DNA from 3 places in the Streptomyces sp. NPDC005820 genome. Region 2 is predicted to be linked to each of the others. Evidence: riboswitches for the same ligand, from Rfam matches in the RefSeq annotation. Region 2 holds a riboswitch; each other region holds the start of a gene.

Region 1 (10,174 bases), on a different contig from region 2:
CGGTGGACGGCAAGCGAGCGCTTCGCAGGAGAGAGCCTTCCTTGAAGACGGCTCGGGTGAGCCAGGAGAGGGTGTCGTCGTCGAGGAGGTCGGGGTGTACGGCGGCCGCTTCGGCGAAGTGCTCCGCATCGGGGAAGACACTGGGTACGACCGTGGGCAGGTCTCCGTCACTTGCCGCACGGAGAACGGCGCGGCGGACCATCGTCTCGTACCAGCCAGATCCCCACCATTCGCCGATCGACTCGGTGCGTGAACCGTGCATTGAGAGCAGGCGCAGGGTGGCTTCCGGGCCGAGGTTTTCGTCGACCTGCTGCCAGAGGTCGATCTCCCGGTGGATGGATGCGAGGATCGGCGCCCACCCCTCCTCGAAGATGTCCTGTAGGGCTTGGCCGTTCGCGAGTCGGCGAGAGGGCGCGGTGAGGGCGAGGCGCACGGCTGGCCAGTCGACGCCTTCGGGGTGGACGTGAGGCAGGACGGCACGGGTGGCTGCGATGTTGGCATGTGCCATGGCGACGTCATCGATCTTGAAGTGCCATTTCTCGACGTCGCTTTCGCGTCGCCGGCACCATTCGGCGATGCCTCGGGCCGCCGCGGTCGGCACTGCGTCGGGGACGATCACCGGATAGGCGCGCAGTCCGCTGCCGATCCGCCAAGAGAAATTCTCACCTAGCGCCTCGATCGCGGTTTGGCCGTCGTTCCCTCGCCGGTGGCGGCCGATCGGCTCGTGGATGTGGTCGGCCCAGAGCAGCAGGACCAGGTTATGGCGCAGCGCCGATGCGTCCTCGGGCAGGTGGATTCGGGTCGCGTCGAGGAGCCCAGCCGCGGCGAAGGCTCGACGGGCGGCCTCTGCCTTCGCCGCCTGAGTGGGTTGGGCGCTCAGGTCAATGCTGAGCGGCTCGTCGAGCGGGAACAGCGGGGGCAGGCTCTCTGCCCAGTCCCAGCCGTCGGTGGGGTCATCGACGACGAGGTGGCAGCTGGCGGGGCACCAGCTGATGTGGAGGTGGAAGTTCGAGCGGGAAACCCCATCGACGTGGTGGCGTCAGCCGGGCTCCCTTCCTCCTCATACCACTGCTCTTCCTCTTCGATCCAGCCGGCCAGCCGCAGCGGTGTGGTGAGCCGTCTGAGCAGCTGCGTGCCCAGTGCATGCGGCGACAGAACGTTGTCCGAGGTGCTGTCCACGGAGATCCTCATCAGTTCTGCAGGAGGACGGGATGGTCTTGGAATGGGCGAAGCGGGACATCAGCGGTCAGCGCAAAGTCGAGCCCGAAACTCTCCCTCCTTGTCTCGGCTTGCGGGCCTAACGCGGAGCACTGACACGGGCCCCGACTACGACGATTCCACGCGCGCGGTAGAGGAACGGAAAGGCCAGGCGTAGCGGGACCGTTACCCGCCCGCTCTGGCTCAGGCCCTGCCCGCGGGTTCGGGGGACCATCATGGAAGCCCGTCCTTACACCGAGACTGAAGTCCAGGTGCCAGGTCGAGGTCGGGGATCGCGTGGTTGACGGCGGCCTTCGGGTCCATGGTGTAGTGGGCGGTGGCGGTGAGCACTTCGTACGCCCCGATGCCGGGGAAGCGGTAGGCCTCGGCGAACGGCTCGCGGGCGTGCACCTCCAGCCGGACCGGGCGATGCTGACCAGGGCTCACCGGCCCGCCTCCTGAACCGCCGGAGAAGCGGGACGCCAGCCCAGCTCGGGGGCGATCAGATGCCGGACGTCGTGCAGGATCTGTTCGTACTCCTCGCGATGGAACTCGTACGGCAGCTCCAGGCGCAGCTCCGACACCTGCGCGACGACGGGATCGGCCGCCAGCTGCTCCAGGATCTGTTCCGTGGTGCCGACCACGTCCGGGGCGAACAGGAACCGCTTCCCGCCCAGCGCCGCCACCGTCTGCGGCTTCAGGGCGCGTTCGTGCCGACTGGCCGCGTAGTTCCGGTAGCGGGCCCGGGTGGCGGCGTCGGCGCTGTCGAACGGCACGATCACCCGCCCGAGCGCCACCCGCGCCGCCGGCCGGTCGTCGCGCAGGCTGCGCCGGTACTCGGAGAGCAGGTTCAGCTGGGCGGTGGTGAAGTCAGCGGTGTCCTCGCCGGAGACGATGTTGCCGGACAGCAGGTTGAGACTGTTCTCGGCGGCCCAGCGAACCGAGCGCAGGCTGCCTCCGCCGTACCAGATCCGCTGCACCAGGCCGGGGTTGTGCGGCTGCAGCCGCGGCCGCTGGATGTTGCCGGGCGAGTGGATCACGGTGTCCGGGCCGCCGAGGTAGTCGCCGCGCAGGTTGTCGACGAGGCGGGCGATCCTGCCGTACGACAGGTCGAAGCCGCGCCAGTCGCCGTCGTGCACCAGGTCGCCGAGCAGGTCGGCGTGCGGCATGCCGGTGCTGAAGCCGACCTGGAGGCGGCCGCGGGACAGCACATCGGCCAGGGCGAGGTCCTCGGCCAGGCGGAAGGGGCTCTCGTAGCCGATCGGGATGACCGCGGTGCCCAGCTCGATCCGCTCGGTGCGCTGGCCGGCCGCGGCGAGGAATACGGCAGCCGAGCCGACGCCGTGTTCGAGGTGGCGCTGGCGGATCCAGGCGCCGTCGAAGCCGAGCCGTTCGCCGTACCCGAAGAGTTGGAGTGTCTCCTCCAGGCCGGTGTACGGGTCGTCGTCCGCGAAGTTGCCCGGGGTGAGAAAGGCCAGTGAGGTGATGGTGGGAGTGCTCATGCGACCGTGGTCCTCAGCTCGTGGTGGTCTCGGCGGCGGAGGTGGGGACGCGGCCGCCGGGGATCGCCACGAGTAGTTCGCGGGTGTACTCGTGGCGGGGGCGGGTGAAGAGGTCCTCGGGTCGACCTGCCTCGACGATGCGGCCCGCCCGCATCACGGCGACCTGGTGCGCGATCTGCCGTACGACGGCCAGGTCGTGTGAGATGAAGAGGTACGCCACCCCTGTGTCGGCCTGCAACTCGGCCAGCAGGTCGAGGACTTGGGCCTGCACGGACACGTCGAGCGCGGAGACCGGTTCGTCGCAGACCACCAGGTCGGGGGAGAGGGCGAGGGCACGGGCGATGGCCACGCGCTGTCGCTGCCCGCCGGACAGTTCCGCCGGGCGGCGCTCCAGCGTCGTGGCCGGAAGGGCCACCCGGTCGAGCAGATCACGGGCCCGGGTGAGCCGGGAGGCGCGGTCGCCGACCTTGAAGGCGCGCAGCGGCTCGGTGATCACCTCGGCGATGGAGAATCGGGGGTCGAGCGAGGCGTAGGGGTTCTGGTAGACGAGCTGGGAGCGGCGGCGCAGCTGCCTGGCTTGGGCGCCCTTGGCGGTGGTGATGTCGGTGCCGTCGAACAGGATCTGTCCGGCGGTTGCGTCTGCGAGACGGAGCACCAGGCGGGCCGTGGTGGACTTGCCCGAGCCCGACTCGCCGACCAAGGCGAGGGTCTGGCCCCGCTGAAGGGTGAAGCTGACGTCGTCGACGGCGCGCAGAGTGCGGGGCCCGTCCCCGGCGCGGGGCAGCCTGAACTCCTTGACCAGGTTGCGAACCTCGACCAAGGGCGCCGTCTCCGCCTTGGGGAGGGAGGCCGGGGTGCGGGGCCGGGCGGTGGTCAGGCTCGGGGCACTGGCCAGCAGGTGCCGGGTGTAGGCGTCCTGCGGGTCGGCCAGGACGTCGCGGGTGGGGCCCGCCTCGACGACCTTGCCCTGGGACATCACCACCAGCCGTTGCGCCCGGTCGGCTGCGACCCCGAGGTCGTGGGTGACGAGCAGGACCGCGGTGCCGGACTCCTCTGTGAGGCGCTGGAGATGGTCCAGGATGATCCGCTGCACGGTGACGTCGAGCGCGCTCGTGGGCTCGTCGGCGATGATCAGCTCGGGCTTCGCGGCGATGGCGATGGCGATCAGGGCGCGTTGCCGCATGCCGCCGGACAGTTCGTGCGGGTACTGCCGGGCGCGGGTGGCCGCGTGGGGCAGCCCGGCCCGGTCCAGCACGGCGACCGCCTCGGCGGGAGCCGATCGGCGGGTCGCCAGACCGTGGATGCGCAGCACCTCGGCGACCTGGTCGCCGATCCGCTTGACCGGGTTGAGGGAGACCGTCGGGTCCTGCGGGACCAGTCCGATCCGCGCCCCGCGCACGCTGCGCAGTTCCGCCTCCGACAGGGTGGCCAGGTCGTGTCGGCCGAAGCGGAGGGTGCCCGCGTCGATGCTGCCGTTCGCCGACAGGAGCCGGGTGATCGCGTGCGCGGTCGTGCTCTTGCCGGATCCGGACTCGCCGACCACCGCCGTCACCTGTCCCGGCCACACGTCGAGATCCACGCCCCGGACGGCCTCGACCGTGCCGCCCCGGGTGCGGTACGACACCGACAGGCCGCGTATCTCCAGCAGTGGTGTGCTCACGTCCTCACCGTTCTTACGTTTGTCGGTCATCGCTGCCGGGACCATTCGCCGTCCAGAGCCCGGGCGATACGGTTGGTGGCCAGTACGGTCGCGGCGATCGCCAGCCCGGGCAGCGCGGTCAACCACCAGGCGTTGGCGAGGTAGTTGCGGCCGTCGGAGATCAACGTGCCCCACTCCGGGGCCGGCGGGGGAGCGCCGTAGCCGAGGAAGCTCAGGGCGGAGACGGCCAGGATGGAAGAGCCGAAGTCGAGGGTGGCCAGGACGATCACCGGGCCCGCGGCATTGGGCAGCACATGCCGGCCCAGCACCGAGTACCAGCGGGCCCCGCTCGCGCGCGAGGCCTCCACGAACACCGCCTGCCGCACCCGCAGCACCTCGGCGCGCGCCACCCGCGCGAAGGAGGCGACGCTGGCGATGCCGACCGCGACCGCCACCTTCACCGTGCCGTAGCCCAGCGCGGTGACCAGGGCCAGGGACATGAAAAGCGCGGGGATGGACAGCAGCACGTCGACGAAGCGCATCAGCACGTCGTCCACCCAGCGGCCCACGAACCCGGCGACCACCCCCAGCAGCCCGCCGACCACGAACGCGACCAGCACCGCGATCAGCGTTGCCTTCAGGGACAGTTGGGCGCCGTGGACCACACGGGAGAAGACATCGCGGCCCAACTCGTCGGTGCCGAACCAGTGACTACCGCTCGGAGCGCGGAAGTTCTGCGACGGGACGCCCTTCAGCGGGTCCTGCGAGGTGAAAAGGCCGGGCCAGAACGAGGCCAGCACCACCAGCACGAGGACGACCACCGACAGCAGCAGACCCGGGCGGCGCACCACGAAGCGCAGCAGACGCCGTACGTCCACGCGGTGTCCCGGCTCCGGCCCTGACCGCGCCTCGACCGGGCGGGCCAGTCCCAGTGCGGCCTCGGCCGGGTCGTCGACAAGGCTTTGGCTCATGCGAGGGCCGCCCTTCTGCCCGAGGCTACGACGATCCGCGGGTCCAGGAGTGGATAGACCAGGTCGATGACCAGGTTCGTCGTCACGAAGATCAGCGCCCCGAACACCACCACCCCCTGGACCAGCGGGATGTCCTGGGCCGTGACCGCAGCCGCGGTCACCCGGCCGAGACCGTCGCGGGAGAACACCGTCTCGACGACCACCGAACCGGCGATCAGCTGCCCCACCAGCAGGCCGACGACCGTCAGCGCAGGCAGGGACGCGTTGCGCAGCGCGTGCCGCAGATGGATTCGCCACCGCCCGGCGCCCTTGGCCCGCGCGGTCTCCACATACGCCTGGTCCAGCGCGGTGAGCAGGCTCTTGGCGAGCACCTGGGCGATCTGCGCGCCCGTCGGCACCGCCAGAGTCAGCGCCGGCAGCACCAGCCCTTTGAATCCGTCGTTGCCGAACGCGGGGAACCAGTGCAGCCGGAAGGAGAATGCCTCGACGAGCAGCAGCCCCACCCAGAACGTCGGGACGGACACCCCCAGCGGCGGCAGGGACAGCAGCAGCTGCCGCAGCCAGCGCTGGGCGGTGTATGTCGCCAGCACCGCCAGGCCGCCGCCGAGGAGCACCGCGAGCAACAGGGCCGCGCCGGTCAGCTGCAGCGTCTGCGGCAGCGCGTCGGCCAGCGTCGAGGTCACCGGCCGACCGGTGGAGACCGCGTCGCCGAAGTCCCCGCGCACCGCCCGGCCGAGGTACTCGGCGTACTGCACCAGCACCGGTTTGTCGAAGCCGTACTCGTGCCGCAGGGCCGCGATCTGCTTCGGGTCGACCTGCCCCGAGTCCATACCGGCGCCGGCCATCGCCGTGACCGGGTCGCCCGGCAGATAGTCCAGCACCAGGAACGAGACCGTGTAGGCCGCCCACAGCACCCCGACCGCCTGGGCCAGCCGTTTGATCACATAGCGGCGCATGCGCTAGCCGATCCAGGTGTCGTGCAGTTGGATCCGGCTGGAGGCGTCGAAGTTCAGGTCGTGCACCTTCTTCGCCACGCCCAGCTGGGTCTGGAGCTCCACCACCGGCACGTAGTGGGCGTTCTGCACGATCAACTGCTGTGCCCGGGTGACCAGTTGACTGCGCTGGGCGGCGTCGACGGTCGCGGCCTGCTCGGACAGCGCGGTGTCGAGGGAACTGACGGGCAGGCGGTAGAAGTTGGCCAGCTTGGTGGAGAAGGAGCTGCGCAGGATGTCGGGGTCGGCGCGGGTCACGTTGCCCCACACCGCGTCGTAGTCACCCGACTGGAGGGTTGGGGCGAACTGTGTGATCTGGAGCTGCTTGAGGGTCACGTCGACACCGACGGCCTTGAGCTGCTGCTGGATCAGCTCCAGGGCGGGCTGGTTGGTGGCCGCGTTGGGGAGCCACTTGATGGTCAGGCTGAGCTTCTTGCCGTCCTTGGCGCGGATGCCGTCGCTTCCGGTCTTCCAGCCGGCCCCGTCCAGCAGGGACTTGGCCTTGGCGGCGTCGAAGGTCAGGCCGGAGGTGAGGTCGGTGTAGTCGGGTGTGGTGTGCGCGAGGACGCTGGTGGCCGGCTGCGTGCCGGTCGGGAAGACGGTGTCGGCGATCTGCTGCCGGTCAATGGCGTACAGGATCGCCTGGCGCACCTTGGCGCCCTTGAGTAGCGGCCGTGAGTTGTTGAGGCCGAGACCGAACACGACGCCGGGGTTGGCCCGTCGCTGGAGGGTGACTTGGCCGCCCTTGAGGGCCGCCTCGTTGGCCTTGCCGACGCTGGAGACGGCGTCGACCTGGCCAGACTGCAGGCTGCCGGCCCGCACACCCGCCTCCGGCACGACCTTGAACACCAGCTTGTCCAGGTACGCCTCGCCCTCCTTGCTCCACCGCGAGGAACCCCACGCGTATCCCGCACGCTTGGCCAGGGTGATCGACTGGTTCTGCACGTACTGCTTCAGCACGAAGGGCCCGGACCCGATCACCCCGTCACTGCACTTCTGCTGCGGGGTCTTCTTCACGCTCGCCGACGACTCGATCCCCAGCGAGTGGGTCGAAGTGGCCTGCAGAAACTGGGCGTTGGGCTGGCTGAAGGTCACCTTGACGGTGAGCGGGTCGACCACCGTGGTGCTCTTGACGCCGCTCAGATAGCCCTCGGCGAGCGTCCCCAGGGCGCCGAGCTTCGGCACCGCGTCGAAGTTGTCCTTGACCACCTGCGCGGTCAGTTTCGAGCCGTCGCTGAAGGTGACGCCCGAGCGTAGATGGAAGGTGAACGCCGTGGCATCGGAGCTGATGTCCCAGCTCTTCGCCAGCCACGGCACTATCTTGCCGGTCCTCGGGTCCTGGTCCGTCAGGGAGTCCACGAGCTGGCGCACCGAGTAGATGGTCTCGTTGCTGGCGACCTGCTGCGGATCCACGCAGCCGGCGTCCGAACCCACCGCGAAGGTCAGGGTGCCGCCGGACTTGGGCTGCCCGGTTCCGCTGCCCGTGTCGCCGCCGCCCGATCCGCAGGCGGTCAGCAGGGCGCTGGTGGTTACAAGGGCGGTCAGCGCCGCCCACCGAGAGGTTCTGACATGGGGAAGTGCGATCACGGAGGGCTTCTCCTACTCGTGTCACCAGGCACGGCGCTGGTACGGGACATGGCCGTGCGTGGGCGTGCGGCCCCGATCGGCGTGATGCCGACGTCGGGGGAGCGCTGTGCAGACAGGGATCAGGGAAAGGAGGGAGTCAGGGGCAGACGGAAGCGGCGAGGACTGCTTCGGGACTGCGACCAGCGGCGAAAAGGGCCGTCAGACCTGACAGAGACAGCTGGTCGAACGCTTGAGGTCGATGTGGCGCCGACGCGAGAGCCGGGAGAACACGGTGGCGCCGGCGTAGCGGGCGCTGAGGTCACCACCGTGCCGCATATCGGTCCTCCACCTGATCCGGCCCCGGTCACGGGGCCACGCGCTTGCGGAGATCGTCGGTGATCCCGCCGGGCTTTCACCTGGAGCACCCCACCGCGCGGGAGGGTTGCCGGTCAGCGAGCCAGGGCTTGACGCTGACACTCAATGCCGTTCGTGATCGTACGGAGCGGTCTTGTCGTACGTCAATGGCGCAAAAGGACGCCTCGTCAGGGGAGTCCGGGGCCAGCGTGCGTCCCGCTCAGGAGCCGCCGCGCTCGCGGGGGATCTTCTGACCGGCCTCGATCGCCACCGGCAGCCGGTTCTCGGCCGGAGGCAGCGGGCAGGTTGCCAGGTCCGTGTAGGCGCACGGTAGGTTCGCGGCGCGGTTGAAGTCCAGGACGACTGTACCGTCGGCGGCGGGTGGTTCGAGGGCCAGGGCCCGGTTGGCGGCGTAGGTGGTGACCCCGGAGGTCGCGTCGGTGAACAGCACCATCAGCCGGCCCGCACCGTGGCCGGGGAACGCGGTAAGCGACAGCGGGCGCCCGTCGAGCTCGAACTCGACCCTCCCCGGAGCGTCGTACACATGCTCAAGGCCCTCGACCGCGGCGCCCACGGTGGTCGGCCGCGGTGTATCGAAGGGGATGTACCGGCCAGTTACCGCCCAGCGCGGGTCGGGGGCGTAGGCGGGCGTGCCGGTGAAAGCCGTGCGCAGCGGCGCGTCCGGGTGCCGGGGGCGCACGATGTCCTGGCCGCCGCGCTTGGCGACCTCGATGACGGCGTCTCCCCAGACGGCGTCGACGCCGCCGCGCTCGGGAAGCACGCCGAAGCGGTGCTCGCCGCGCACCGGCGTCCCGTCGACGACCAGCTCCTCGCCCTCGTCGAGGTCTACGACGACGCCTTCGGGGCCGGTGTGCCACGAGCCGGGCGCGTCCGGGAAGCGCTGGGGCCGGTCGTCGAGCCAGTGCAGGCCGGTGATCGCCAGGAACCCGTGCGGGGCGGCGAGCCGGGCCTCCTGGGTGCGGTACCACTCCCGCCAGGTCTCGGTGAAGGCGTGGAGGTCTGTGGTGGTGGCCTCGGTGGTCATGGGGAATCTCCTTTGTGCGGGGAATGCCTTCGGGGACGGGGATGCAGGGGGGTGTCGAGTCGACGGGTGTACTCAGCCGGCCAGTTCGCCGAGGAGTCGCCAGGTCCGTCGACGATCGGCTTCTCCCGCGATCTCGGTGGCCGAGAACACGACCTCGGTGGCGCCGGCATCGCGGTAACGGCGTACCTCGGCCTCGACCGCCTTCTCGTCGCCGATCACGGCCAGGTCGGCGGCCCGCCGGCCGCCGGAGAGTTCGATGACCCGCGCGTAGGACTGGATCTGTTCGTAGAAGGCAAGGCTCTCAGTGGCCTTCGCCCGCACCGCGTCGACGTCGTCGGTGACCACGCCGGGCACCAGGGCCACGATCCTGGGCGCGGGGCGGCCTGCGGCCTCGGCCGCGGCGGTCAGCGTGGGCACGATGTGGTCCGCCAGGGCGCGCGGTCCCGCCAGATAGGGCAGGATCCCGTCCGCGAGTTCACCGCTTGCCCGCAGAGCCTGCGGCCCCATCGCGGCAACCAGCAGGGGCACACCGCTCTCGGCGCCCGGTACCCGCGCCGGGATCGGTGTGGTGGCGGTGAGCAGCTCGCCGTGGAAGTCGGCCGTGCCGGTCTCGGTCAACTGCCGTAGCGCGGTGAGGAATTCGCGCAGCCGGGCGATGGGGCGTTCGAAAGGCAGGCCGAAGCCGGTCTCCGTCAGCAGTTTCGTGCCCAGCGCCAGACCGAGGTGATAACGGCCGTGGGTCGCGGCCTGGGCGGTCTGGGCCTGGCTGGAGACGAGCAGCGGGTGGCGGCCGAAGACGGGGATCGCGGAGGTGCCGACCTGCAGTCCGGGCACTTCGCGCCCGACGATCGCCGCGAGCTGGGGTGAGTCCGCGCCGAAGGTCTGCCCGAACCAGGCCGACGTAACAC
Region 2 (10,174 bases):
GCCTCAGGACGCTATGTGGCGGGCGAACTCGCCGCCGACGGCAGCCGCTGGCACAGCACCGAGCCGCTGGCCGCCGACGCCCACTACACGGTCCGGGTGAGCACCGAGGACGCCGACGGCGCCCCCGGCCGCCGGGTCCTCACCTTCGACACGGGCAAGCCCAGCGGCAAGAAGCGCCTCGCGGTCGAGCTCGGCCCGGACCAGGGCACGTACGGCGTCGGCCAGCCCGTCACCGCCAAGCTCAGCGAGCCCGTCAAGGACCCGGCTCAGCGTGCGATAGTCGAGCGCGGTCTCAAGGTCGACTCCACGCCCTCCGTGCCGGGCGCCTGGTACTGGGTGGACGACAAGGAACTCCACTACCGTCCCCAGGAGTACTGGCCCGCCCACGCCACGATCCGCGCCCACAGCAACCTCGACGGCATCCGGATCAGCGACCGCCTGTGGGGCAGCACGTCGAAGGACGTCAGCCTCACCATCGGGGACCGCGTCATAGCCGTCACGGACGCCTCGTCCCACTCGCTGACGTTCTACAAGAACGACGAGGTGATCAAGACCATCCCGGTCACCACCGGCAAGCCCGGCTTCGAGACCCGCAACGGCGTCAAGGTCGTCCTGGGCAAGGAACAGTTCGTCCGGATGCGCAGCGCCACGGTCGGCATCGCCGAGGGCTCCTCGGAGTCGTACGACCTGCCCGTCTACTACGCCACCCGGCTCACCTGGAGCGGCGAGTACGTCCACGCCGCCCCCTGGTCCGTGGGCTCCCAGGGCTACGCGAACGTCAGCCACGGCTGCACCGGCATGAGCACCGCCAACGCCGAGTGGTTCTTCGAGCACGTCCGCCCCGGCGACGTCGTCAAGGTCGTCAACAGCTACGGCAACACGATGGAACCCTTCGGCAACGGCTTCGGCGACTGGAACGTCGACTGGCCGAAGTGGAAAACCGGCAGCGCCCTGATCACAGGCAAGCACAGGACCCAGCCGGACACGTCAACTTTGAGGCCTACGGCGGTGTAGCCCACCAGGGCGCGGGGAACTGCGCGACAAGCCACAACGGGCGCCGCACCCGCCCCACAACGCCCCCAGGCACCCCCCTAGGCGCTCTGAAGCCTCTTCTCCCGCAACAGCGAAGCCAGCGCGGCCGCGAACTCCACCGGCTCCACAGGCAGCGTCACAGCCGCGTCGGCCCGGCTCCACGTGGCCAGCCACGCATCCTGCGGCCGGGCGATCAGCAACAGCACCGGCGGGCACTGGAACACCTCGTCCTTGATCTGCCGGCACAGCCCCATCCCGCCCATGGGCACGGCCTCGCCGTCCAGCACGCACACATCGATCCCGCCCTTGTCCAGCTCCCGAAGCACCGCGTCCGGAGTGGCGCACTCCACGAACTCGACCACCGGTACATCGGGAGCCGGTCGCCGGCCGGTGGCCAACCGCACCTGCTCGCGGGTGTTGGAGTCGTCGCTGTAGACCAGCACCGTCGCGGTCGCCTGCATGCTTCCTCCGTGACTTCAGCGTCGTACGGACAGAACCGATGCGGCGGATGCTACTCCCTTGAACACCTCGTCAACAGCGCTTGGAACACCACTTCGATGGGCCATCCGGGCCCTACACGGCCTGCGAACACTCCGAACGGCACCCCCCGGAGTGAGGGCGGGATAAGCGACCGACATAATGTCGGTCGTGGCGACAGCAACGACAGTAGAAACCGGGCACGCGCACCCGTCGGTCAATCGGCCGAACCTCACCAGCGTCGGAACCATCATCTGGCTGAGTTCCGAGCTGATGTTCTTCGCGGCCCTCTTCGCGATGTACTTCACCCTGCGTTCGGTGACGGGTACCGAGCACTGGAAGGAAATGGCCGAGGCCCTGAACTTCCCGTTCTCGGCCACGAACACCACGATCCTGGTGCTCTCCTCCCTCACCTGCCAGCTCGGCGTCTTCGCCGCCGAGCGCGGTGACGTGAAGAAGCTCCGGGGCTGGTTCATCATCACCTTCATCATGGGTGCGATCTTCGTCGGCGGTCAGATCTACGAGTACACCGAGCTGGTGAAGAAGGACGGGCTCTCGCTCTCCTCCGACCCGTACGGCTCGGTCTTCTACCTGACCACCGGCTTCCACGGACTGCACGTGACGGGCGGCCTCATCGCCTTCCTGCTGGTCCTGGGACGTACCTACGCGGCCAAGAGGTTCACCCACGAGCAGGCGACCGCCGCGATCGTCGTGTCCTACTACTGGCACTTCGTCGATGTCGTCTGGATCGGCCTCTTCGCCACGATCTACATGATCAAGTAGCCGGGCCCGTTCCCGCCATCGCAAGCATCGACGCAGAAGATCCTGACACCGGGGTAATCCGTGAAAAAGCTCTCCGTACGACGACGCCATCCGCTGGCGGCGCTCGTCGTCCTACTCCTCGCGCTGGCGTGCACGGGGGGGCTGTACGCCGCGTTCGCGCCCGCGAGCAAGGCGCAGGCAGATGAAACCGCCCAGTCCCTGGCCATCGACGAGGGCAAGAAGCTCTTCGCCACAGGCTGCGCCAGCTGCCACGGCACCAAGGGTCAGGGCAGCTCCGACGGCCCGAGCCTGGTCGGCGTGGGCGCCGCAGCCGTCGACTTCCAGGTCGGCACCGGGCGTATGCCGGCCGCGACCTCCCAGGGCGCCCAGGTGCCGCGGAAGAAGGTCATCTACACCCAGGCGCAGATCGACCAGCTGGCCGCATACATCGCCTCGCTCGGCGCCGGCCCGAACGTCCCCACCGAGGCCGAGTACGGCACGGAGGGCGCCGACATCGGCAAGGGCGGCGAGCTGTTCCGCACCAACTGCGCGCAGTGCCACACCGCCAGCGCCAAGGGCGGTGCCCTGACCCACGGCAAGTTCGCCCCGACGCTCGAGGGTGTCGCCCCGAAGCACATCTACGAGGCCATGCAGACCGGGCCGCAGAACATGCCGTCCTTCCCGGACACCACGCTCACCGAGCAGAACAAGAAGGACATCATCGCGTACCTGGACGCGATCGACAGCGACGAGACGGTGAACCCGGGCGGTCTGGAGCTGGGCGGTATCGGCCCGGTCAGCGAGGGTCTCTTCGCGTGGATCTTCGGCCTCGGTGCGCTGATCGCGGTCGCCGTCTGGGTCGCCGCTCGGACCGCAAAGGCCAAGAAGTCATGAGTAGCCAAGACATTCCAGAAGAGAACCTGCCCGCTGAGCAGGACCACGGCCACGGTGCGGTAGCCGTCGCGGACGAGAAGAACCCGTTCGCCGACCCGGGACTGCCGCCCCACGAGCACCGCATCCAGGACATCGACGAGCGGGCCGCCAAGCGGTCCGAGCGTGCGGTCGCCCTGCTGTTCACGGTGTCGATGCTCGCCACCGTCGGCTTCATCGTCTCCTACGTGGCGATCCCGATCGACAAGTCGATCTTCGTCTTCCCGATCGGGCACGTCAGCGCGCTGAACTTCGCGCTGGGTCTGACCCTGGGCACGGCGCTGTTCACCATCGGCGCCGGCGCGGTCCACTGGGCCCGCACCCTGATGTCCGACGTCGAGGTCGCCGACGACCGTCACCCGATCGCGGCCGAGCCCGAGGTCCGGGCGAAGGTCCACGCGGACTTCAAGCAGGGCGCCAAGGAATCGGTGATCGGCCGTCGCAAGCTGATCCGCAACACGATGTTCGGCGCGCTGGCCCTGGTGCCGCTCTCCGGCGTCATGCTGCTGCGCGACCTCGGCCCGCTGCCCGAGGACAAGCTGCGCCACACCCTGTGGGCCAAGGGCAAGCTCCTCGTCAACATGAACACCAACGAGCCGCTGCGTCCCTCGGACGTGGCCGTCGGTTCGCTCACCTTCGCCAAGCCCGAGGGCCTGGAGGAGCACGACGAGGACTTCCAGAACGAGATCGCCAAGGCGGCCCTGATGATCGTCCGGCTCCAGCCGGCGGACATCAAGGACAAGCAGGAACTCGAGTGGTCCCACCAGGGCATCGTGGCCTACTCGAAGATCTGCACCCACGTCGGCTGCCCGATCTCGCTGTACGAGCAGCAGACGCACCACGTGCTGTGCCCCTGCCACCAGTCCACCTTCGACCTCTCCGACGGCGCCAAGGTCATCTTCGGCCCGGCCGGTCACGCCCTGCCGCAGCTGCGCATCGGTGTGAACGACGAGGGCTACCTCGAGGCGCTCGGCGACTTCGAAGAGCCCGTCGGTCCTGCCTTCTGGGAGCGCGGATGAGCACCAACGAGAACACGCAGTCCCGCGAACGCGGGAAGGCGCCGGCCGGCGAGCGGATCGCCGACTGGGCCGACGGCCGGCTGGGGATCTACTCCCTCGCCAAGGCCAACATGCGCAAGATCTTCCCCGACCACTGGTCGTTCATGCTGGGCGAGATCTGCCTGTACAGCTTCATCATCATCATCCTCACGGGTGTGTACCTGACGCTGTTCTTCCACCCGTCGATGAACGAGGTGGAGTACCACGGCAGCTACGTCCCGCTGCAGGGACAGCTGATGTCCGAGGCGTTCAACTCGACCATGCACATCTCCTTCGATGTGCGCGGTGGTCTGCTCATCCGGCAGATCCACCACTGGGCGGCGCTGATCTTCCTCGCCGGCATGTTCGTGCACATGATGCGTGTGTTCTTCACCGGCGCGTTCCGCAAGCCGCGTGAGATCAACTGGCTGTTCGGCTTCCTGCTGTTCGTCCTGGGCATGTTCACCGGTTTCACCGGTTACTCGCTCCCGGACGACCTGCTCTCCGGCACCGGTGTCCGCTTCACCCAGGGCGCCATCCTGGCGACGCCGATCGTCGGCACGTACATCTCGATGTTCCTCTTCGGCGGCGAGTTCCCGGGCCACGACTTCGTGGCGCGGTTCTACTCGATCCACATCCTGCTGCTGCCGGGCATCATGCTCGGCCTGGTGGTGGGCCACCTGATCCTGGTCTTCTACCACAAGCACACGCAGTTCGCGGGCCCCGGCAAGAGCAACAAGAACGTCGTCGGCATGCCGCTGCTGCCCGTGTACATGGCGAAGGCGGGCGGCTTCTTCTTCCTGGTCTTCGGCACGATCGCGGCCATCGCGGCGCTCGCCCAGATCAACCCGGTGTGGATCTTCGGCCCCTACCGTCCGGACCAGGTGTCCACCGGCGCCCAGCCCGACTGGTACATGGGCTTCGCCGAGGGTCTGATCCGCTTCATGCCGGGCTGGGAGGTCAACATCTGGGGCCACACGCTGGTCCTGGGCGTGTTCATCCCGCTGACGCTGTTCGGTGTCGTCCTCGTGGCGATGGCGCTGTACCCGTTCATCGAGTCGTGGATCACCGGCGACAAGCGCGAGCACCACATCCTGGACCGTCCGCGCAACGCCCCCACGCGCACCGCGCTGGGCGTCGCCTGGGTCACGATGTACATGATCACGCTGGTCGGCGGTGGCAACGACCTGTGGGCCACCCACTTCCACCTGTCGATCAACTCGATCACCTGGTTCGTCCGGATCTTCTTCTTCGTCGGACCGGTCATCGCGTACATCCTCACCAAGCGCATCTGCCTCGGCCTGCAGCGCCGGGACAGGGACAAGGTGCTGCACGGTCGCGAGACCGGCACCATCAAGCGCCTGCCGCACGGTGAGTTCATCGAGGTCCACGAGCCGCTCAGCCAGGAGCAGCTCCACACCATCACGGCGCACGAGCAGTACGAGCCGGCCGCGATCGGCCCGGCGGTCGACGAGAACGGCGTCGAGCGCAAGATCAAGCGGTCCGAGAAGCTGCGCGCCAAGATCAGCGGCGCGTACTTCGGCGAGGACCAGCAGATCCCGAAGCCGACCGTCGAGGAGTACAAGGAGATCACGAGCGGCCACGGCCACCACTGATCCACTGTCGCCACAGAAGGGCCCCGTCCGGTGTTCGGACGGGGCCCTTCGCCGTGTCCTGAGCTGGATAAGGTGGCCTCACGTGGTTCTACGACACCCAGGAGCGGCTATGAGCGCTGTGACCCCCGCTGGAGGCGACACCGCGGCGGGCCGTTCCTGGCCCGACGTGCTGAACGCCCTGCTGTACGGCCGTGACCAGAGCGCCGACGCCACCGCCTGGGCGATGGACCGGATCATGCGCGGGGAGGCGACGGACGCGCAGATCGCCGGGTTCGTGGTGGCGCTGCGGGCCAAGGGCGAGACCGTCGAGGAGATCAACGGGCTCGTCCGGACCATGTACGCGCACGCCAACACGATCGAGGTGCCGGGCCGGACCGTCGACATCGTCGGCACCGGCGGCGACGGCGCCAAGACCGTCAACATCTCCACCATGTCGGCGATCGTCGTCGCCGGCGCGGGTGCCACCGTCGTCAAGCACGGCAACCGGGCCGCGTCCTCCGCCTCCGGCGCCTCGGACGTGCTGGAGAAGCTCGGCGTCAATCTGGAGCTGACCCCGGCGCGGGTGGCGGAGGTGGCCCGGGAGGCCGGGATCACCTTCTGCTTCGCGATCAAGTTCCATCCGGCGCTGCGTCACGCGGGCGCCGCGCGCGGCCAGTTGGGCATCCGCACGGTGTTCAACATCCTCGGCCCGCTGACCAACCCGGCCCGGGTGCGCGCCCAGGCGGTCGGGGTCGCGGACCCGCGCATGGCGCCGGTCGTCGCGGGTGTCTTCGCCGAGCGCGGCCACTCCTCCCTGGTGTTCCGGGGCGACGACGGCCTCGACGAGCTGACCACCACGGCCACCTCCCGGGTGTGGGTGGTGCGCGACGGCAAGGTCACCGAGGAGGTCTTCGACCCGCGGGACGTCGGCATCGAGCTGGTGCCGGTGGAGGCCTTGCGGGGCGGCGACCCGTCGTACAACGCGGAGGTCGCCCGCCGCCTGCTGGACGGCGAGCAGGGCCCCGTGCGGGACGCGGTCCTGCTGAACTCGGCGGCCGCCCTGGTCGCCCTGGACCCGGGCCCGGGCACCCTCGCGGAGCAGATCCGCGCGGGCATGGACCGCGCGGCCGAGTCCATCGACTCGGGCGCGGCCAAGCAGGCCCTGGACCGCTGGGTCGCGGCCACGCACGTCTAGCCACGCCATGGGTCGGCGGTCCCGTCATTCGGACACGAGTTGCGGGACCGCGATCACTTCCCGTACGTTCCTGTACCAGGTCATGAGTGACAGTCATGAGGCCCCGGCCGACTGTCCGGCAACCCTCCGTCCGTGGCGGGGTGCCCCGGGTGAAGACCAGGCCGTGGGCAGCGAGGTCCACGGCAAGCGCGGACCCCTCGCGGAACACCAGGGGTCCTGGTCGTCGAGGGAGCCTTCTGTGAGCAAGCGAATGCGATAGGGCGCCGAGCCCCGCCTCCGCATACCCCTTTCACCTCTTCCCGTGCCGTCGACGCATCGTCCGGCGCGGTGCTGTGACTTTTTTGGGGGCTTGCCCCCAAACCCCCGCGCCTGCCTCTCACAGGAGTTCGCCATGTCTGTCTCCACCGCTGCCGCCGCCCGTACCGTTTGCAACCTTTCGCAGGAGCTGCCCGTTCTGGGCCGGGATGTCACCGTCCCGCTCGTCACCGGCGGCGAGGTCACCTACGCGGCGCTCGACTACGCCGCCAGCGCCCCCGCCCTCCAGCGCGTCTGGGACGACGTGGCGGCCTACGCCCCGTACTACGGCAGCGTCCACCGCGGCGCCGGCTACCTCTCCCAGCTCTCCACGGACCTCTTCGAGAACGCCCGCCGCACGGTCGCCGAGTTCCTGGACTGCCGCGCCGACGACCAGCTGGTCTTCACCCGCTCCACCACCGACTCCCTCAACCTGCTGGCCGCCGCCCTCCCCGCCGACTGCCAGGTCTTCGTCTTCGAGACCGAGCACCACGCGAGTCTGCTGCCCTGGCGGGAGGCCCGGGTCACCTACCTCGACGCCCCGCGCACCCCGCGGCAGGCCGTGGAGACCCTGGAGCGCGCTCTCGCCGCCCGCGACCCCCACGGCCCGGCCCTGGTCTGTGTCACCGGCGCCTCGAACGTCACCGGCGAGCTGTGGCCCGTACGGGAGCTCGCGGCCGCCGCCCACGCGCACGGCGCCCGGATCGTCCTGGACGCCGCCCAGCTCGCCCCGCACCACCCGGTGTCCGTCCGCGACCTGGACGTCGACTGGATCGCCTTCTCCGGCCACAAGCTGTACGCCCCCTTCGGCTCCGGCGTTCTGGCCGGCCGCGCCGACTGGCTCCGGGCCGCCGACCCCTACCTCGCGGGCGGCGGCGCCAGCCGCAAGGTCACCCGGCGCGAGGACGGGGGAGTGGATGTGGAGTGGCACGAGACCGCGGCCCGCCACGAGGCCGGGTCCCCGAACGTCATCGGCGCCTACTCCATCGCCTCGGCCTGCAAGGCCCTCACCGAGGCCGGTTTCGACACCTTGGTCGCCCGTGAGCAGCACCTGATCACCCGGGTCCGCACGGGCCTCGCCGAGGTCCCGCAGGTCAGGATCCTGTCCCTGTTCGGCGACGACGCCCCGCGGGTCGGCGTGATCTCCTTCGTGGTCGAGGGCTGGAACAGCTCCCACTTCGCCGCGGCCCTCTCCGCCGAGTACGGCATCGGGGTCCGCGACGGCCTCTTCTGCGCCCACCCCCTGGTCCGCACCCTGCTGGGCGCCGCCCCCGAGACCCAGGGCGAGTGCGGCGCGCCCGAGGCGGCCCCGGGCGAGAAGTCCCTCAACGCCATCCGGGTGAGCTTCGGCGCGGGCACCCCCGACGAGCACGTGGACCGTTTCGTCGCGGCCGTCCGCGAACTGGTGACCGAGGGCCCGAAGTGGACGTACCGCACGGAGGACGGCCGCTGCGTCCCGGCGGTCTAGAAGGTTTCGCCCCCGGAGGCGGTGATGCGGCCGGTCAGGAGTCCAGGCCGATCGCGAACGCCGCCTCCAGGTCGTGCTGGGAGTACGTACGGAACGCCACGTGGGTGTCCGTGGCCTCGACGCCGGGAATCTTGCTGATGCTGCCCGGGATGACCTCCGCGAGGTCCTCGTGCTGCTGCACCCGGACCATGGCGATCAGGTCGTACGTCCCGGTCACGGAGAACACCTCGCTCACGGAATCCAGCGCGGCGATCCGCTCCGCGATCTCGGGGATCCGGTCCACGCTGGTCTTGATGAGGACGATCGCGGTGATCACGGCTGGTTCTCTCCCTCGGGGGCCGGAGCTGGGGCGGCCCTCACTCTAGTCGTACGGCCGAAACGCGCCCACGCGTAGCAGAACCCCAGCCCGAAGCCCACCAGGTGCGCCAGATACGCCACCCCGGGCCCCCGGGGCGCCTGTCCCACCGCGACCCACTGCAGCGCCGCCCAGAACGGCAGCACCACCCAGGCCGGGAACCGCAGCGGCAGGAAGAACAGGAACGGCAGCAGGCTGGTCACCCGGGCCCGGGGGAACAGGTACAGGAACGCGCCGAGCACCGCCGAGATCGCCCCGGAGGCCCCCACCAGCGACTGCGGCGACCCGGAGTGCGCGGCCGCGTACCCGAGCAGGGCGAGGCAGCCGCAGCACAGGTAGAAGAAGGTGAACTCGGCACGGCCCATCCGCTCCTCGGTCATCGCCCCGAAGACGTAGAGGAAGAGCATGTTGCCCAGCAGGTGCACCCAGCTGCCGTGGACGAAGAGGGCCGTGGCGGGGGTCAGGACGGCGCGCGCGGAGCCCGCGAAGAGTTCCGCCGGGACCACGCCCCAGCGGCGGAAATAGGCCCGCTGGGCGGCCATCAGCCCGTCGCCGGTGCCGTACGCCGGATCGAGCCCCGAGGCCGGGCCGATCGCGAAGACCAGACAGCACACGGCGATCAGCCCGTACGTCACCGGCGCCGAGGGGTCGCGCAGAGCCTTGCGGACGGTCCCGCTCCAGTTGCCGATCATGAGCACAGAGCATGACGTACCAGGACAGAAGCGCCCGGTGCGCCTCGCCGCCGTGAACGGATGGGCGGCGAGTACCCGCCAGGCCGTAGGGTTACGAGCCATGCACAGCGGGGAGCCTCCGGCGCGACCCGACCGGAAGACCGACACTAGAAGGACAAGTCACGATGACGGTTCCCCTGCCGACCGCGACCACGCGGTGGCGCTGCACCCTCTGCGGCAACCTCACCAGGTTCGACGTGACGCGCTCGTCGAAGGTCGTCGAGTATGTGCACCTCGACCTCGCCGGAGAGCCGAAGGTGGAGGAGCGCGAGGTGGTCAGTGAGACCATCGAGTCGGT
Region 3 (10,174 bases), on a different contig from region 2:
CGACAAGTGCAATGTCCTGCTGGACCAGCTGTATCTGAAGGCGGGCCAGGTCAAGAGCTGAGCTCAGGCCGCGGTGGCCTCCCCGGTCACCGCGACGCGGCCCAGCAGCTCCTCGTAGGCGGACCGGTCGAACTCGCCGGCCGCCGGGGCCAGGACGGTCGCCGCGGACAGGGCGACGGCCCGGGACAGCCGGTCCGGCCAGGGCAGGCCCTCGACGAGGGCCGAGAGCAGGCCGGCCGTGACCGAGTCGCCGGCGCCCGTGGGATTGCCGTGGACGCGGGTGGGCGGGGTCGCCCGCCAGCGGCCCTCGGCGGTCGCCGCGATCAGCCCCTCGGACCCCAGTGAGGCCACCACGGCCTGCGCGCCGCGCCGCCGGACGTCCTGAGTCGCCCTCAGCGGCTCGTGCGACCCGGTGAGTTCGGCCAGTTCGTCGGCGTTCGGCTTGACGAGGTCCGGGCGTGCGGCGACCCCCCGGCGCAGCGGCTCCCCGCTCGTGTCCAGCAGCACCGGCACCCCCGCGGCCCGTGCCTTCCGCACCAGCCCCGCGTACGCCCCCACCGGAACCCCCGGCGGCAGACTCCCGCACAGGGCCACCGCGTCGGCGTCGGCGACCAGATCCTCGTACGCCTCCTGGAACGCGGACCACTCCGCCGGGGTGATGAGCGGGCCGGGCTCGTTGAGCTGCGTGGTGTCACCGGTGCGGATGTCGACGACGGCGACCGTGCGGCGGGTGGCGCCGGAGACGGGCAGGAGCGCGTCGCCGACCGACAGCGGGAGCAGATCCCGTACGACCTCGCCGGTGGCCCCGCCGGCGAAACCGGTGACCGTCACCTCGTGCCCCAGCGCGGCCAGCACCCGCGCCACGTTCAGCCCCTTGCCGCCCGGACGCTCCGTCACCTCAGTCACCCGGTGCGCGGCGTGCGGGCGCAGGACCGGGACGCGGTACGTGAGGTCGAGAGCGGTGTTCAGTGTGACCGTGAGGATCACCTGTGCCGACCTCCCCCGAGTGCTGCGAGCGGTGCGCGACGGTTGCCGCGGGGCCCGATCATGCCAAAAGGACGGCGACCGGCCCAGACCCCGGGTCGGCCACCGTCCTCAGGACGGGGGTCGTTTCAGGACAGTTGGGGATCGACCACCCAGTCGCCCTTGCGCATCACGCCCTTGACCTCGAAGTTCTCGTCGAGGAGGACCAGGTCGGCGTCCTTGCCGGGGTCCAGGGAGCCCACCGTGTCGTAGAGGCCGAGGACACGGGCCGGGGTCGCGGACAGGGCGGTGACCGCGTCCTCGACCGGGAGGCGGTCGACGGTCACCGCGCGCTGGAAGGCGCGGTCCTGGGTCAGGGTCGAGCCGGCGATCGTACCGCTCTCCACCAGCCGGGCGACCCCGTCGCTGACCTCGACCTCCAGCGGGCCCAGCAGATAGCGGCCGTCGCCGATGCCGGCCGCGTCCATCGCGTCGGTGATGAACGCGACCCGGTCCGCGCCCGCGTGACGGAACGCCAGTTCCAGCGAGGCGGGGTGGAGATGGACGCCGTCGTTGATGAGCTCGACCGTGACCCGCTCGTCCTCCAGGAGGGCGGCGATCGGGCCGGGGGCGCGGTGGCCGAGCGGCGGCATCGCGTTGAAGAGGTGGGTGGCAACGCTCGCGCCCGCCTCGATGGCCTGAACCGTCTGCTCGTACGTCGCGTCCGTGTGCCCCACGGCCGCGATCACCCCGTGTTCGACGAGGAGGCGTACGGAGTCCAGCCCGCCCGGGAGTTCGGTGGCGAGGGTGACCATACGCGCGGCGCCGCGTGCCGCGTCCAGCAACTTGCGTACGTCCGCCGGGTCCGGGTCGCGCAGCAGCGCCTCGGAGTGGGCGCCCTTGCGGCAGGGCGAGATGAACGGGCCCTCGAAGTGGATGCCGGCCAGGTCGCCCTGTTCGGTCAGCTCGCTCAGCAGGCCGGCCTGGCGGACCAGGACGTCCATGTCGTCGGTGACGGTGGAGGCGACGAGGGTCGTGGTGCCGTGGGCGCGGTGGGCGTGGATCGCCTTCTGTACGTCCTCCACCGGGCCGGAGAAGGAGGCTCCGCCTCCGCCGTGGTTGTGGAGGTCGACGAAGCCGGGGACCAGCCAGTGGCCGGTCGCGTCGATGACGTGGGCGTTCGCCGGGGTGGCGGCGGTGAGGTACCGGCCCTCGACGGCTACCTGGCCGCCCTTGACCGTCCCGGTGGGCATGACCACGTTGGCGCCGGTGAGGAGCAGGGGGGTGCCGGTCGTCGCGGGGTGCGGGTGCGTGGTGGCTCGTCGCGCAGTTCCCCGCGCCCCTGGGGGGGTTGCCATCAGGTCGATACCTCCGTGGCGTCAGTGGTGTGGAGGAGATCCCAGGCCAGCAGGCCTGCGCCGCGGCAGCCCGCGGTGTCGCCGAGGGCCGCCGGGACGATCTCCGGGAGTTTCTGGAAGGTGACCCGGGTGCGGACGGCGTCCCGGAGGGGGGTGAACAGGGTTTCGCCCGCCTCCGCGAGGCCGCCGCCGATGATGAGGGTGCGCGGGTCCAGCAGGGTGAGGGCGGTGACCAGGCCGTCGGCGAGGGCGTCCACCGCCCGGTGCCAGACCCGGACGGCGTTCGGGTCGCCGGACGCGACCGCCTTGGCGCAGTCCGCCGCGTCCGCGTCGGGGTCCCCGCAGGCCGCCGCCCAGGCCTCGGACACCGCCGCCGCCGAGGCGAACCGCTCCAGACAGCCGCGCTGCCCGCACGGGCACGGGGTGCCGCCGGGCCGTACGACGACATGGCCGATCTCGCCCGCGAAGCCGTGCGCCCCCGCCTCCACCCGGCCGTCGACGCCGATCGCGCCCGCGATGCCGGTGCCCAGCGCCACGAACAGGAAGCGGTCCGCGCCCCGGCCCGCGCCGACCCGGCCCTCGGCGAGCCCGCCGGTGCGGACGTCGTGGCCGAGGGCGACGGGGGCGCCGAGGCGTTCGGCGAGGAGCGTGCGCAGGGGGACGTCCCGCCAGCCCAGGTTGGCCGCGTAGACGGCGATGCCGTCCGCCTCGTCGACGATGCCGGGCACCGCGACCCCGGCGGCGGCCGCTGGCTCGCCGAGCCGCTCGACGCCGTGCGCGCGCAGGTCGGCGGCGAAGCCGAGGATGGCGTCGACCACCGCGTCGGGGCCGTGCTCACGGCCGGTCGGCCGGCGGTCCTGGTGCAGGAGGGCGCCGTCGGCGCCGACCAGGGCCGCCTTCATCCCGGTGCCGCCCACGTCGAGGGCGATGACATGTCTCACGGGAACAGTGTGGCCCGAGGACCGGTAAGAGGTCTAGTCCACTTATCCGTCTTGGGGGTACCGTGCCGCCTCATGAGACCCAAAAGAGGTCTAGTCCACCCGTATGGTGTAGACCTTGTTCCGGATATCGGACCCATTGGTATGAACAATCGAATCGGGATTGAGGGACAGCACGTGCACCGGCGGGCAGGAAAGTCAGTGATGGCGATCGTGGTGGCGGCGGTGCTGTCCGGCTGCGGACTGACCACCGGCTCCGAGCACACCACCCTCAGACTCGTCGCCGCCGACTACGGCGACAGCGCCGCCAACAGCTCCACGAAATACTGGAGCGCGCTGGTCGAGGCGTACGAGAAGAAGCACCCGGACGTCACCGTCGACGTCACCGTCTCCTCCTGGAACGACGTCGACGCCAAGGTCAAGGCCATGGTCGACGCCGGACACCCGCCCGACATGGCGCAGATCGGCTCGTACGCCGACTACGCGGCCGCCGACCAGCTCTACAAGGCGGACGACCTGCTCTCCGTCACCGTCCAGGCAGACTTCGTGCAGCAGCTCGCCGCCGCCGGCAAGGTGCGGGGCGTGCAGTACGGCATGCCGTTCGCCTCCTCCACCCGGCTGCTCTTCTACAACAAGACCCTCTTCACCGAGGCCGGGATCACCCCGCCCACCACCTGGGCCGAACTCGCCGAGGACGCCGCGAAACTGAAGGCCGAAGGCGTGAAGTACCCCTACGCGCTGCCCCTCGGGCCCGAGGAGGCGCAGGCCGAGACCCTGCAGTGGCTGCTCAGCGGTGGCGGCGCCTACGCCCGGACCGCCGGCGGCTACAGCATCGACTCCACCGAGAACGTCGAGACCTTCGACTGGCTGAAGAACAAGCTGGTCGGCAAGGGGCTCACCGGGCCGGTCGCACCGGGCTCGCTCAACCGCGCGGACGCGTTCGCGGCGTTCGCCGACGGGCAGGTCGGCATGCTCAACGGCCACCCCTCCCTGATGAAGATGGCGCAGAAGAGCGGCGTGAAGTTCGGCATGGTGCCGATGCCCGGCGTCGACGGCCCCTCCAAGGTCGCCATGGGCGTCGCCGACTGGATGACCGCCTTCAGGAAGAACGGGCACGCCGAACAGATCGGCCGGTTCCTCGACTTCGTCTACAGCGAGCGGAACGTGCTCGGCTTCTCCCGCGAGTACGACCTGCTGCCCGTCACCAACTCCGCCTCCCAGATCATGAGCACGGCCGCGCAGGACGCCGAGCTGCGGCCCTTCCTGGAGGAACTCCCGCTCGCCGAGGTCTACCCGGTCGGGCGCACCTCCTGGGCGCGGGTCAGCGCGGCCGTCAAGAAGGGCATCGGAAAGGCCGTGGCCCGCTCCGGCGACCCGGCGACCGTCCTGTCCGACCTCCAGTCGACGGCGATGACGGCGGAGAACGCCGCCGGGGAGTGAGCCGGGTGTCGGCGGCCGGGGTTACGGTGCGGGGTATGCAGGAACAACTGGAGCCGAGGGAACGGGCCATCCTCGCCCTGGAACGCCGCACCTTCCCCGGCCCCGGCGCCAAGGAACGAGCCGTCCGCGAGGAACTCGACCTCTCCCCGGTCCACTACTACCAGCTCCTGAACGCCCTCCTGGACGACCCGAGGGCACTGGCCCACGACCCGGTGACGGTGAACAGGCTGAGAAGGGTGCGCGAGGGTCGTAGAGCCGACCGTTGAATCCGACCGCGGCTCCGTCGTGGCCGGTCGCGCAGTTCCCCGCGCCCCTTCGCGACCCACCCCCGCCCCACAACGGCACCCCCGCAGCTATCGTCACCGTATGGGCACTCACGCACCCACCACCGCAGCCGGCCGTACTGCTCTGGACGCCATCATCAACCGCCCCTCCACCACCCTCGTCGCCCTCGACTTCGACGGCACCCTCGCCCCCATCGTCGAGAACCCCGAGGACGCCCGCGCCCACCCCGACGCGCTCCCCGCCCTCACCGCCCTCGCCCCCAAGATCGCCGCGCTCGCCGTCATCACCGGCCGCCCCGCCGAGGTCGCGGTACGCAACGGCGGCTTCGCGGGCGCCACGGGACTGGACGGCCTCACCGTCCTCGGCCACTACGGCGCCGAACGCTGGGAGGCCCGCACCGGGCGGATCACCGCCCCCGCACCCCACCCCGGCGTCGCGGCCGTCCGCGCCGAACTGCCCGCCGTCCTGGAGAACGCCGGAGGATGGCAGGGCGTCTGGGTGGAGGAGAAGGGCGGCCGGGCCGTCGCCGTGCACACCCGCCGCGCCATCGACCCCCTCGCCGCCTTCGAAGCCCTCCGCGAGCCCCTCGCCGGCCTCGCCGCCCGCCACGGCCTGATCGTCGAACCCGGCCGGTACGTCCTGGAGCTGCGCCCGCCCGGCATGGACAAGGGCGTCGCCCTCCTCGACCAGGTCCGCGCCACCGGCGCCGAGTCCGTCCTCTACGCCGGCGACGACCTCGGCGACCTCCCCGCCTTCGCCGCCGTCGAGAAACTCCGCCAGGACGGCGTCCCCGGCCTCCTCGTCTGCAGCGGCTCCACCGAGGTCACCGACCTGGCGACCCGCGCCGACCTGGTCGTCGACGGCCCGGCAGGGGTCGTACGGCTGCTGCGGGACCTGGCCGGTCAGCTCGGCTGAAGGTCCCGCAGGGCCGTCAGCTGGTCCAGGAACCACTGGGCCGGGGGCAGCGCGGTCCCGGCCGCCGCGAGCCGTTTGGCGCGCTCGGCGCGCTCCTCCGGCTTCATGGTCAGGGCCTCGTGCAGCGCGCGGGCCGTCTCCAGGATGTCGTACGGATTCACGACGATCGCGTCCTCGCCCAGCTCCCAGTACGCCCCGGCCTCCCGCGACAGCACCAGCGCGCAGCCCTCGTCGGAGACCACCGGGACCTCCTTGGCGACCAGGTTCATCCCGTCCCGGATGGGGTTGACCAGGGCCACGTCCGCGAGGCGGTAGGCGGCCAGGGAGCGGGCGAAGTCGTCCTCGAGGTTCAGCAGGACCGGGGTCCAGCCGGGCGTGCCGTACCGCTCGTTGATCTCCGCCGACAGCCGTGCCACCTCCGCCGTGTAGTCGCGGTAGACGGCGAGATCCTGGCGGGACGGGTAGGCGAAGGCGATGTGGACGACCCGCTCGTGCCACTCGGGGTGGTCGTCGAGCAGCTGCCGGTAGGCCAGCAGCCCGCGCACGATGTTCTTCGACAGCTCGGTGCGGTCGACCCGGACGATCGTCCGCCGCCCCTCGCCGCCGATCTCCTCGCGCAGGGCGGCGATCCGCTCCTCCACGTCCGGCCGGTGCGAGCGCTCGCGCAGGAACTCGGCGTCGGCGCCGAGGGAGTGCACGGCGATCCAGGTCCGGTGGCCGGGCCCCTTCCAGCCGGGGACCGACTGGAACGACTCGGGGACCCCCGCCTGGCCCATCCGGGGCGCCAGCTCGAGGTCCGTCGCCTGCACGCACGCGGAGAACGCCGCCGCCCACCGATGGGTGAGGAACCCCAGCCGGTCTGCCCCGAGCATGCCCCGGACCAGCTGCTCACGGATGTCCTGCGGCAGCAGCCCGAAGTAGTCCACCGGTGCCCACGGCGTGTGCGAGAAGTGCCCGATGCGCAGGTCGGGGCGCAGGCCGCGGAGCATGCCGGGGACCAGGCAGAGGTGGTAGTCCTGGACGAGCACCGCCGCGCCCTGCCCCGCCTCCTGCGCCAGCGCCTCCGCGAAGGCGCGGTTGTACATCTCGTACGACGCCCACTGGCGCCGGAACTCCGCGTCGAAGGCCGGTTCCAGCGGGGTCTGGTAGAGGAGGTGGTGGATGAACCAGAGCACCGAGTTCGCGATGCCGTTGTAGGCGTCCGCGTGCACGTCGGCCGGGATGGGCAGCATCCGCACGCCCTCCTCGCCGACCCCGCGCCGGACCGCCTCCCGGTCGCCGTCGGACAGCGCCGAGCACACCCACAGGGCGCCCGCCTCGGGGCCGATGGCCGACAGGCCGGAGACCAGCCCGCCACCCCCGCGTTTCGAGTGCAGCGAGCCGTCCTCGCCCACCGTGTAGGAGACCGGGCCGCGATTGGACGCGACCAGCACCTGAGCACCCCGAGCAGCAGTGTCGTGCGTGGAAGCCATACGCCTCAACCTAGCCCGGTCGGGAAACGCTCAAACGTACGGTCGCGCTCCGTGGGCGGGTCGTATCCAGCCGTATTCACCTGTATACGACCTGCCCACGGTGTTACACGGCCCCGCTAGGCGACCTTGCGGGACTGGTACTCCGCGATCTCCGCCATCGGCGGCCGCTCCTCCGTGTCCACCGAGTACGTACGCGGCTCGAAGCCGTCGGCGCCCCGCTCGAACTGGGTGAGGGAGGGGCGGACGAGGTGACCGCGGGCCAGGCGGAGCTGGGCGGTGCGGTAGATCGCCGCCGCCATCCGGCCGAGGGCCTGACCGTCCTGGTGACGGTGCTTGCGCACCCCCAGGTCGACCTGCGCGAGCGCGTCGAGGCCCACCAGGTGCAGCGCGTCGATCAGCATCCCCAGCTCGACGCCGTACCCCACCGGGAACGGCAGTTGTTCGAGCAGCGAGCGGCGGGCCGCGTACTCGCCGCCGAGCGGCTGCACGAAACCGGCCAGCTGCGGCCAGTGCATGTTCAGCAGGGGGCGCGCCATCAGCTCGGTGACCCGGCCGCCCTGCCCGGCGGCGCCGCCCAGGGGACGGTCGTACATCCCCTTCACGAGGTCGACCGCGGGGTCGGTGAGCAGGGGGCCGACGATGCCGGAGACGAAGTCCGAGGAGAACTCCCGCAGGTCGGCGTCGATGAAGCAGACGATGTCGCCGGTCGTGACGAGCAGGGAGCGCCACAGGACCTCGCCCTTGCCGGGCACGGCCGGGAGGCGGGGCAGGATCGCGTCGCGGTGGACGACGCGGGCGCCGGCCGCCGCGGCGACCTCGGCCGTGCGGTCGGTCGAGCCCGAGTCGACGACCACGAGCTCGTCGACGAGCGGTACCTGCTGCATGAGGTCATGGCGGATGACCGCGACGATGTCGCCGACGGTCTCCTCCTCGTTGAGCGCGGGCAGGACGACACTGACCGTCTGTCCCGAGGACCGTTTGGCGGACATGATCCGGTGCAGCGGGCGATCGCTCGCGGTCCAGGAGCGGGTAGTCAGCCAGCGCTCGACTTCTTCCAGCACGTGGGCGGCTCCTTCACCTGTGATCCATCTCGCGGTTCGGACGACTATCTCAACTGTCCAGGTTGTCGGTTACAGTCTTGAACAACGCGGATGACCATCGCATGTCCTCGGTGGCCCGCCGTTCACAACTTCATACCGCTCATCCAGAGGGGCAGAGGGATACGGCCCGATGAAGCCCCGGCAACCCTCCAGCCGGTCTCGTTCACGCGAGGCTCCCGGCTAGGGAAGGTGCCAAATCCGTCTCACGGCGAGATGCGTCGTGAGGAAGATGAGGAGAAAGGGCCTCGCCTCACATGGCTGCGCAGACTGTTGCAACCGAATCCACCGTAGACCTGGGTCCCGCCACGGCACTGAGCTGCCGCGAATGCGGGCACCGCGTACCCCTCGGCCCGGTCTTCGCCTGCGAGGAATGTTTCGGCCCGCTCGAGATCGCATACGACTTCTCCTCCTATGCCCCGGAGGAGCTCCGCAAGCGCATCGAGGCGGGACCCGCGAACATCTGGCGTTACGCGCCGCTGCTGCCCGTCCCCGCGGACGTGGCCGACAAGCCCAACATCAACCCCGGCTGGACCAAGCTCGTCAAGGCCGACAACCTGGCGCGCGAGCTGGGCGTCGAGGCCGGCAAGCTGTTCGTCAAGGACGACTCCGGCAACCCGACCCACTCCTTCAAGGACCGGGTCGTCGCCCAGGCCGTCGAGGCCGCGCGGGCCTTCGGCTACACGACCCTGAGCTGCTCCTCCACCGGCAACCTCGCCGGTGCCGTCGGCGCCGCCGCCGCCCGGGCCGGCTTCCGCTCCTGCGTGTTCATCCCGCACGACCTGGAGCAGGGCAAGGTCGTCATGGCCGCGATCTACGGCGGTGAGCTCGTCGGCATCGAGGGCAACTACGACGACGTCAACCGCTTCTGCTCCGAGCTCATCGGCGACCCGGCGGGCGAGGGCTGGGGCTTCGTCAACGTCAACCTGCGGCCGTACTACGCCGAGGGCTCCAAGACGCTGGCGTACGAGATCGCCGAGCAGCTCGGCTGGGAGCTTCCCGACCAGCTGGTCGTGCCGATCGCCTCCGGCTCCCAGCTCACGAAGATCGACAAGGGTCTGCAGGAGCTGATCAAGCTCGGGCTCGTCGAGGACAAGCCGTACAAGATCTTCGGCGCGCAGGCGGAGGGCTGCTCGCCGGTGTCGGTGGCCTTCAAGGCCGGGCACGACGTGGTCCGCCCGCAGAAGCCGAACACCATCGCCAAGTCGCTGGCGATCGGCAACCCGGCGGACGGTCCGTACGTCCTCGACATCGCGCGCCGCACGGGCGGTGCGGTGGAGGACGTGACCGACGAGCAGGTCGTCGAGGCGATCAGGATCCTCGCCCGGACCGAGGGGATCTTCGCGGAGACCGCCGGCGGGGTGACCGTCGGCGTCACGAAGAAGCTGATCGAGAACGGTCTGCTGGACCCCACGAAGACGACCGTCGTGCTGAACACCGGTGATGGTCTGAAGACGCTGGACGCGGTGGCCGGGACCGGGCTCACCGCGACGATCCGCCCCAGCCTCGAGTCCTTCCACGAGGCTGGGCTCGCGTAGTTCCCCCGCGCCCTTGAAAGCATGCACCTGACCGGAGGTCACATCGTGAGCGTCAACGTCCGCATCCCCACCATCCTGCGCACCTACACCGGCGGTGCCGCCGAGGTCGCCGCCGAAGGCGCCACCCTCGGCGAGGTCATCGCCGACCTGGAGAAGAACCACACCGGG

The links. A riboswitch is a leader RNA that binds a small molecule or an ion and turns the genes downstream of it on or off. The one in region 2 is predicted to bind S-adenosylmethionine.
Region 1: another riboswitch for S-adenosylmethionine. It lies ahead of ABZ464_RS33925 (putative leader peptide); the one in region 2 lies ahead of ABZ464_RS01220 (aminotransferase class V-fold PLP-dependent enzyme).
Region 3: another riboswitch for S-adenosylmethionine. It lies ahead of thrC (threonine synthase); the one in region 2 lies ahead of ABZ464_RS01220 (aminotransferase class V-fold PLP-dependent enzyme).

Annotation. Positions count from the first base shown of each region.
Region 1 is NZ_JBEXXE010000032.1:109,165-119,338, forward strand. It holds gene ABZ464_RS33890 (hypothetical protein) at 1-619, opposite strand, end outside; gene ABZ464_RS33895 (hypothetical protein) at 1,432-1,644, opposite strand; gene ABZ464_RS33900 (LLM class flavin-dependent oxidoreductase) at 1,641-2,699, opposite strand; gene ABZ464_RS33905 (ABC transporter ATP-binding protein) at 2,713-4,389, opposite strand; gene ABZ464_RS33910 (ABC transporter permease) at 4,386-5,309, opposite strand; gene ABZ464_RS33915 (ABC transporter permease) at 5,306-6,265, opposite strand; gene ABZ464_RS33920 (ABC transporter substrate-binding protein) at 6,269-7,888, opposite strand; gene ABZ464_RS33925 (putative leader peptide) at 8,087-8,203, opposite strand; SAM riboswitch class IV at 8,239-8,352, opposite strand; gene ABZ464_RS33930 (DUF1684 domain-containing protein) at 8,442-9,266, opposite strand; gene ABZ464_RS33935 (LLM class F420-dependent oxidoreductase) at 9,339-10,174, opposite strand, start outside.
Region 2 is NZ_JBEXXE010000001.1:265,139-275,312, reverse strand. It holds gene ABZ464_RS01255 (Ig-like domain-containing protein) at 1-1,014, shown strand, start outside; gene ABZ464_RS01250 (hypothetical protein) at 1,092-1,493, opposite strand; gene ABZ464_RS01245 (heme-copper oxidase subunit III) at 1,672-2,292, shown strand; gene ABZ464_RS01240 (c-type cytochrome) at 2,353-3,165, shown strand; gene ABZ464_RS01235 (Rieske 2Fe-2S domain-containing protein) at 3,162-4,220, shown strand; gene ABZ464_RS01230 (cytochrome bc complex cytochrome b subunit) at 4,217-5,854, shown strand; gene trpD (anthranilate phosphoribosyltransferase) at 5,964-7,028, shown strand; SAM riboswitch class IV at 7,107-7,223, shown strand; gene ABZ464_RS01220 (aminotransferase class V-fold PLP-dependent enzyme) at 7,420-8,790, shown strand; gene ABZ464_RS01215 (Lrp/AsnC ligand binding domain-containing protein) at 8,825-9,106, opposite strand; gene ABZ464_RS01210 (rhomboid family intramembrane serine protease) at 9,103-9,837, opposite strand; gene ABZ464_RS01205 (hypothetical protein) at 10,002-10,174, shown strand, end outside.
Region 3 is NZ_JBEXXE010000007.1:135,496-145,669, forward strand. It holds gene ABZ464_RS10870 (carbohydrate-binding protein) at 1-61, shown strand, start outside; gene ABZ464_RS10875 (1-phosphofructokinase family hexose kinase) at 64-987, opposite strand; gene nagA (N-acetylglucosamine-6-phosphate deacetylase) at 1,113-2,216, opposite strand; gene ABZ464_RS10885 (ROK family protein) at 2,321-3,262, opposite strand; gene ABZ464_RS10890 (extracellular solute-binding protein) at 3,464-4,699, shown strand; gene ABZ464_RS10895 (DUF3263 domain-containing protein) at 4,735-4,965, shown strand; gene otsB (trehalose-phosphatase) at 5,066-5,899, shown strand; gene ABZ464_RS10905 (trehalose-6-phosphate synthase) at 5,887-7,371, opposite strand; gene ABZ464_RS10910 (glucosyl-3-phosphoglycerate synthase) at 7,488-8,432, opposite strand; SAM riboswitch class I at 8,569-8,707, shown strand; gene thrC (threonine synthase) at 8,726-10,006, shown strand; gene ABZ464_RS10920 (MoaD/ThiS family protein) at 10,052-10,174, shown strand, end outside.